Linked DNA regions of Leptothrix cholodnii SP-6. The protein of the gene in region 1 interacts with the protein of each later gene in a pairwise test. Links are inferred from orthologs where the notes say so. Each region holds a gene or a part of one and is shown on either strand. Other genes may lie near its edges.

What was found.
Region 2: the proteins of ftsB (region 1) and ftsL interact in binary tests that used the Escherichia coli proteins (3 or more experiments, as listed by UniProt). The link is inferred for Leptothrix cholodnii SP-6 from one-to-one orthologs.

The regions. Positions count from the first base shown.
Region 1 is NC_010524.1:1,254,042-1,257,875, forward strand. Bases 842-3,802 are described here. They hold ftsB (cell division protein FtsB), read right to left. Parts: upstream 2,484-3,802; coding sequence 2,199-2,483; downstream 842-2,198. Other genes in these bases: glcE (glycolate oxidase subunit GlcE), read left to right, coding at 842-856; glcF (glycolate oxidase subunit GlcF), read left to right, coding at 872-2,128; eno (phosphopyruvate hydratase), read right to left, coding at 2,490-3,773. Also shown: more of glcE, read left to right, coding at 1-841. UniProt on the Escherichia coli protein: Essential cell division protein. May link together the upstream cell division proteins, which are predominantly cytoplasmic, with the downstream cell division proteins, which are predominantly periplasmic.
Region 2 is NC_010524.1:557,023-560,844, forward strand. What follows is about bases 305-3,253. They hold ftsL (cell division protein FtsL), read left to right. Parts: upstream 305-1,599; coding sequence 1,600-1,908; downstream 1,909-3,253. Other genes in these bases: LCHO_RS02585 (division/cell wall cluster transcriptional repressor MraZ), read left to right, coding at 305-620; rsmH (16S rRNA (cytosine(1402)-N(4))-methyltransferase RsmH), read left to right, coding at 626-1,603; LCHO_RS02600 (peptidoglycan D,D-transpeptidase FtsI family protein), read left to right, coding at 1,908-3,253. In the rest of the region: more of LCHO_RS02585, read left to right, coding at 180-304; more of LCHO_RS02600, read left to right, coding at 3,254-3,752; LCHO_RS02605 (UDP-N-acetylmuramoyl-L-alanyl-D-glutamate--2,6-diaminopimelate ligase), read left to right, coding at 3,752-3,822. UniProt on the Escherichia coli protein: Essential cell division protein. May link together the upstream cell division proteins, which are predominantly cytoplasmic, with the downstream cell division proteins, which are predominantly periplasmic.

The sequences.
Region 1 (3,834 bases):
CGAACCGCCGCGGTTCGCCGTGAATGGCCCGTCGGCCGGCACCGTGGGCGGCATGGTCGCCAGCGGCCTGGCCGGCCCGGCACGCGCCAGCGTGGGCAGCGTGCGCGACTACGTGCTCGGCGCCACCCTGCTCGACGGCCGTGCCGATCTGCTGAGCTTCGGCGGGCAGGTGATGAAGAACGTCGCCGGCTACGACGTCTCGCGGCTGCTGGCGGGCTCTTTCGGGGCGCTGGGCGTGATCTGCGAGGTCTCGCTCAAGGTGCTGCCGCGGCCGGTGGCGAGCACCACGCTGCGTTTCGAGATGGACGAGGCGCAGGCGCTCGCCAGCCTCAAGGCCTGGTGTCGCAAGCCGCTGCCGATCAGCGCCAGCGCCTGGAGCCGCGGCGTGCTGTGGCTGCGCCTGAGCGGCGCGCAGGCGGCGGTGGCGTCGGCGCAGCGCACGCTGGGTGGCGAGCCGATCGCGGACGACCTGGCGCAGCGTGGCTGGCTCGACGTGCGCGACCAGAACCACCCGTTGCTGGTCGACGTGCTGCCGCGCGGGCGGCGGCTGTGGCGCCTGTCGGTGCCGCCGCACACCGGCCGGCTGGCGCTGCCCGGCGCGGTCGGCGACAGCCTGGTCGAGTGGCACGGCGGCCAGCGCTGGGCCCTGAGCGATGCGCCGCCCGCGCTGGTGCACGCGCTGGCGGCCGAGGTCGGCGGCCATGCGCGCATCTGGCGCGGCGCCTTGGCCGGCGACGCCGTGCAGCCGGCGCTGTCCGAGTTGTCGGCGCCGCTGCACGCGGTGCACCAGCGCATCAAGGACGCCTTCGATCCCCTCCATCTTTTCAACCCCGGCCGGCTGGCTGCGGGGCTCTGAGCCAGGCACCGAGCGATGCAAACCGAACTCTCCCCCCGATACGCCGGCACGCCCGACGGCGACGCGGCGCAGGCGATCCTGCGCAAGTGCGTGCACTGCGGTTTCTGCACCGCCACCTGCCCGACCTACCAGCTGCTGGGCGACGAGCTCGACAGCCCGCGCGGGCGCATCTACCTGATCAAGCAGATGCTCGAAGGCCAGACGCCCACGCGCAGCACCCAGCAGCACCTCGACCGCTGCCTGACCTGCCGCAACTGCGAGAGCACCTGCCCGTCGGGCGTGCCCTACGGCGAGCTGGTCGAGATCGGCCGCCGGCTGGTCGACGCCGAGGTCGAGCGCCCGCTGGCCGAGAAGGCGCAGCGCTGGCTGCTCAAGGAAGGGCTGACGTCGCCGCTGTTCGCGCCGGCCCTGAAGCTCGGCCAGATCGTGCGCCCGCTGCTGCCGCAGGTGCTCAGGAACAAGGTGCCCGAAGCCGGCCCGCGCGACGCCCGCGGCTGGCCGCAGCGCAGCCACCCGCGCCGCATGCTGATGCTGGCCGGCTGCGTGCAGCCGACGATGGGCCCGGGCATCAACCCGGCCACCGCGCGGGTGCTCGACGCCGCCGGCATCCAGGCGGTGACCGCGCCCAAGGCCGGCTGCTGCGGCGCGATCCGCGATCACCTGGGCGACCACCCCGGCGGCCTGGCCGACATGCGCCGCAACATCGACGCCTGGTGGCCGCTGATCGAGCCCACCGACGGCTCGGCGCCGGTCGAGGCGCTGGTGATGAACGCCTCGGGCTGCGGCGCGACGGTCAAGGACTACGGACGCCACCTGGCCACCGATCCGGCCTACGCCACCCGCGCCGCGCGGGTCAGCGCCCTGACGCGCGATCTCAGCGAGCTGCTGCCCGAACTGGTGCCGCAGCTCAAGCCGCTGCTCAACGACGTGCCGCGCCACAAGCTGGCGCTGCACCCGCCGTGCACGCTGCAGCATGGCCAGAAGCTCAAGGGCGGCATCGAGGCCGGCCTGCGCGAGCTGGGTTTCGAGGTGCACCTGCCGGCGCAGGAGAGCCACCTGTGCTGCGGCTCGGCCGGCACCTACTCGGTGCTGCAGCCCGAGCTGTCGTATCAGCTGCGCGACCGCAAGCTCGGCCACCTGCAGGCGCAGTCGCCCGAGGTGATCGTGTCGGCCAACATCGGCTGCATCTCGCACCTGCAGAGCGGCTGCGCGACGCCGGTGCGGCACTGGGTCGAGGTGCTGGACGACGCCTTGCAGGCCGTGCCGGCGTGATCCGCCTGCGCCCATGAAAAAAGGCGCCGGTTCGCGGCGCCTTCTCGTGTGGCCGGGGCCTTGCGGCCGCTCAGCGGGGTCGGGTGTACTGCACCAGGATCTCGTCGGGACGGATCATGCCCAGCTCGCCGCGGGCCTTCTCCTCGATGGTTTCCTGGCCTTCGCGCAGGTCGCGAACTTCGGCGGCGAGGCGCTCGTTGCGCATGCGCGCCTCGATGTTGCGTTCGCGCTGCTCCTCGACCTGGCGATCGAGTTCGATCACGCGTGGCACGCCGCTGTGGCCGAACCACAGCTCCAGGTGCACCAGCCCGAGCAGGACTGCCAGCACCAGGGTGATGCCACGCACGCCGAACACGGGCGATCAGCGCAGGTTGTAGAAGGCCGCGCGGCCCGGGTACACGGCCACGTCGCCGAGGTCTTCCTCGATGCGCAGCAGCTGGTTGTACTTGGCCATGCGGTCGCTGCGGCTCATCGAACCGGTCTTGATCTGGCCGGCGTTGGTGGCCACGGCGATGTCGGCGATGGTGCTGTCCTCGGTCTCGCCCGAACGGTGGCTGATGACGGCGGTGTAGCCCGCGCGCTTGGCCATCTCGATGGCGGCGAAGGTTTCGCTCAGCGTGCCGATCTGGTTGATCTTGATCAGGATCGAGTTGGCGATGCCCTTCTCGATGCCTTCCTTCAGGATCTTGGTGTTGGTCACGAACAGGTCGTCGCCGACGATCTGCACGTTCTTGCCCAGGCGGTCGGTCAGCAGCTTCCAGCCGTCCCAGTCGCCTTCGGCCATGCCGTCCTCGATCGAGATGATGGGGTACTTGTCGACCCAGGCGGCCATCATGTCGGTCCACTCCTGCGCGGTCAGCGACAGGCCTTCGCCTTCGAGGTGGTACTTGCCGTCCTTGTAGAACTCGCTGGCGGCGCAGTCCAGGCCCAGGGCGATCTGCTCGCCGGCGCGGTAGCCGGCCTTGTCGATCGCTTGCAGGATCAGCTGGATGGCGGCTTCATGGCTCTCGACGCTGGGGGCGAAACCGCCCTCGTCGCCCACCGCGGTGCTGATGCCCTTGTCGTGCAGGATCTTCTTGAGCGCGTGGAACACCTCGGCGCCCCAGCGCACGGCTTCGCGGAACGACGGCGCGCCCACGGGGATGATCATCATCTCCTGCAGGTCGAGGCTGTTGTTGGCGTGCGCGCCGCCGTTGATGACGTTCATCATCGGCACCGGCAGCTGCACTGCGCCCATGCCGCCGAAGTAGCGGTACAGCGGCAGGCCGGATTCTTCGGCCGCGGCACGCGCCACGGCCATCGACACGGCCAGCATCGCGTTGGCGCCCAGGCGGCCCTTGTTGTCGGTGCCGTCGAGGTCGATCAGGGTCTTGTCGAGGAAGCTCTGCTCGGCCGCGTCCAGGCCCAGCACGGCTTCGCTGATCTCGGTGTTGATGTTCTTGACGGCGTTGAGCACGCCCTTGCCGAGGTAGCGGCTCTTGTCGCCGTCGCGCAGCTCGATGGCTTCGCGCGAGCCGGTGGACGCGCCGCTGGGCACGGCCGCACGGCCCATGACGCCGCTTTCCAGCAGCACGTCGCATTCGACGGTGGGGTTGCCGCGGCTGTCCAGCACTTCGCGGCCGACGATGTCTACGATGGCACTCATGGGTCTACTCCGGTTTCTATCGATTGTTGGCGCGCGCATGGTGCACCAATGCGGTTACTGC
Region 2 (3,822 bases), 700 kb from region 1 along the record:
CAAGTTTCACTTTGGGAACGTCTCGCAAGTCCTTCATTCGTATGAACTTTTTGTTGCAAAAATATGCTTCCAAAGACTATCGTAAGTGCTTGATTTCATTGGCAATTTCTCACGAGTCGCCTTGACCCGGCGTGATTTCGTCCGCTACAGTGGCAGAACGTGTCTATTAGTGGGATTTTGTGGCGGACTTTCATTTTCAAGGAACTTCAGCGCTTGCGCTGGACGCCAAGGGCCGGGTCACCGTCCCGGCGCGCCATCGCGAGTCGCTGGTGTCCCTGGCTGGAAGTCAGCTCACGCTCACCAAGCACCCCGAAGGTTGTCTGATGGTCTTCCCGCGTCCGGTGTGGGAGGGCTTTCGTGCCAAGGTCGAGGCGCTGCCGATGGCAGCCAGCGGCTGGAAGCGTATCTTTTTGGGTAGCGCGATGGATGTCGAGATCGACTCCGGTTCGCGCATGTTGATTTCGCCTGAGTTGCGTGCGGCTGCCGGTCTTGTTCACGACGTGTTGTTGATCGGCATGGGTAACCATCTTGAGCTGTGGGACGCACAGCGGCAGGCCAGCGCCGAAGCCGCCGTGTTGCAGCAGCCGATGCCCGATGTCTTGCAGGACTTCAGTTTCTGATCACCATGATCACCGCCGCCGCAGTACCTTGGCAGCACCGGACGGTGCTGCTCCATGAAGCAGTTGATGCGCTCGTGCAACGCCCTGCGGGTGTCTACCTGGACGGCACCTACGGACGAGGTGGCCACAGCCGCCTGATTCTCGAGCGCCTCGATCCGGCCGGCCGCCTGATCGCGATCGATCGCGACCCCGAGGCGCTGGCCAACGCGCGCAGCGGCGAGACCCGCATCGACGATCCGCGCTTCTCGATCCATCACGCCCGCTTTGCCGAGTTCGAGTCGGTGCTCGACGAGGCCGGCGTCGGCCAGCTCGACGGCCTGCTGCTCGATCTGGGCATCTCGTCGCCGCAGATCGACAACCCCGAGCGCGGCTTCAGCTTTCGTTTCGACGGCCCGCTGGACATGCGCATGGACCCCACGCGCGGCCAGAGCGCCGCGGAGTTCCTGGCCAGCGCGCCGTTCGAGCGCATCAAGGAGGTCGTGCGTGACTACGGCGAAGAACGGTTTGCTGATGCGGTTGCAAAGGCGATTGTTGCTCGCCGCGAGGAAGGACGCCCTGTCCAGCGCACCGCCGAACTGGCCGCGCTCGTGGCTGGTGCGGTCAAGACCCGCGAGCGTGGTCAGGATCCTGCGACGCGCACGTTTCAGGCTCTACGGATTCTCGTCAATGCCGAGCTTGAAGAGGTCGAGCAGGGACTGAACCGGGCGCTGGCGCGGCTGGCGCCGGGCGGGCGGCTGGCGGTGATCGCCTTCCATTCGCTCGAGGACCGCATCGTCAAGACCTTCATCGCCCGCCATGCGCGCGAGGTCTACGACCGCCGCATGCCTTACGCCACGCCGGCGCCGCTGCTGATGCGGGCGGTGGCCCGCATCAAGCCCGGCGAGGCCGAGGTGGCGGCCAATCCGCGCGCCCGTTCGGCGATCCTGCGGGTGGCCGAGCGCACCGACGTGCCGCTGCCGGTGGTGGTGGGGCGCTACGCATGATGCGGCTCAACGTCCTGCTGCTGGTCGCGCTGCTGGTGAGCGCGGTCTACCTGGTGCAGACCGCCTACCACTCGCGCCAGCTGTTCGTCGCCCTCGAGCGCGAACGCAACATGGCGCGCCAGCTCGAGATCGAGGCCGAGCGACTGACGGTCGAGCGTCGCGCGCAGGCCACCAGCCTGCGGGTCGAGCGGGTCGCGCGCGAGCAGCTGCAGATGCGCGTGGCGACACCGGCCGTCACCCAGTACGTCACCGATCCGCTGATCGCCGGCGCACCCGCCGCGGCGCTGTCCGGAGGCACGCCGTGATGAAGTGGCTGTCGCGCCTGTGGCCCGGCCGTGCGCCGGCCAACACCGCCCGGCGCTCGCCGCGGCAGCAGACGGCCGTGCGCCGCAACACGTCGCTCGGCTCCGGCCACCTGCAGTACGCCAGCAGCCCGCTGCTGGCGGCCAAGACGCCGCTGTGGCGCGCGCGCCTGGTCGTGCTCGGCGTCGGCGTGGGTTTTCTGGTGCTGCTGGGGCGTGCGGTCTACATCCAGGTGATCGGCACCGAGTTCTATCAGAAGCAGGGCGAGAGCCGCTACGCGCGCACCTTCGAGCTGCCGGCCAGCCGCGGCCGCATCACCGATCGCCACGGCCAGATCCTGGCCGCCAGCGTGCCGGCGCCGTCGATCTGGGCGATCCCGAAGGATTTCAGGCCCGATGCGAAGCAGCAGCAGGCGCTGCTGCGCCTGCTGGGCATGACCTCGCGCGAGCTGGCCACGCGCCTGGCCGACAACCCGAATTTCGTCTGGCTGCGCCGCCAGGTCGACGAGTCCGTCGCGGCGCAGGTCAAGGCGCTGGGCATCAAGGGCCTGCACCAGCAGCGCGAGTTCCGCCGCCAGTATCCGGAAGGCGAGTCGGCGGCACATGTGGTCGGTTTCACCAACCTCGAAGAGCGCGGCCAGGAAGGCATCGAGCTGGCGTTCCAGAAAGAGCTCGAAGGCCGCGCCGGCAGCCGCAGCGTGGTGCGCGACCGGCTCGGCCGCATCGTCGAGGACATCGGCGAGAGCCGCGAGCCGGTCGACGGCAGCGATCTGGCGCTGGCGCTCGACTCCAAGGTGCAGTTCTTCGCCTACCAGCGGGTGCGCGATGCCGTGCTCGAGCACAACGCCAAGGCCGGCAGCGTGGTCGTGCTCGACGTGCTGACCGGCGAGGTGCTGGCGCTGGCCAACTACCCGAGCTACGTGCCCGGCGAGCGCCAGGGGCTCAGCGGCGCGCAGCTGCGCAACCGCGCCGTCACCGACACCTTCGAGCCCGGCTCGACGATGAAACCGTTCATCGCCGCGCTCGCCTTGCAGACCGGCCGGGTCACGCCCGACACCGTGATCCAGACGGCGCCCGGACGCATCCACTTCGGCAGCGCGACCATCTCCGACTCGCATCCGCACGGCCTGCTGTCGGTCGAGCAGGTGATCCAGAAGTCGAGCAACGTCGGCACCGTCAAGATGGCGATGCAGATGGAGCCGCGCGAGATGTGGGAGATGTTCAGCTCGGTGGGCATCGGCCAGAAACCGCAGCTGGCGTTCCCGGGCCTGGCCTCGGGCCGCCTGCGGCCGTACAAGAGCTGGCGGCCGGTCGAGCAGGCGACCATGAGCTACGGCTACGGCCTGTCGGTGTCGCTGCTGCAGCTGGCGCGCGCCTACACGGTGTTCGCCCGCGACGGTCAGCTGATGCCGGTGACGATGCTCAAGAACGAGGTGCCGGCTGCTGGCGTCCAGGTCTTCAGCCCCGAGGTGGCACGTTCGGTGCGCCACATGCTCAACATGGCCGCCGCCCCCGGCGGCACCGCCCCGAAGGCGCAGGCGATCGGCTATTCGGTCGGCGGCAAGACCGGCACCGCCCACAAGCAGGAGGGTGGCAGCTACGTCAGCAACAAGTACCGCGCCTGGTTCGTCGGCATCGCGCCGGTGAGCAACCCGCGCATCGTGGTGGCGGTGATGGTCGACGAGCCCGGCAACGGCCGCTATTTCGGTGGCGACGTGGCCGCGCCGGTGTTCAGCCAGGTGGTGCAGCAGTCGCTGCGCATGCTCGGCGTGCCGCCCGACCTGGAGGTGCAGCCGCAGATCGTCGCGCGCGCCCAGGCGGTCAAGGCCGAAGAGGAGTCGTTCTGATGGCGCTGCATCAGCTGCCCGACGTCGATGCCGCGCTGGCGTGGCTGCGGGCGCGGCTCGGCGACGCCGC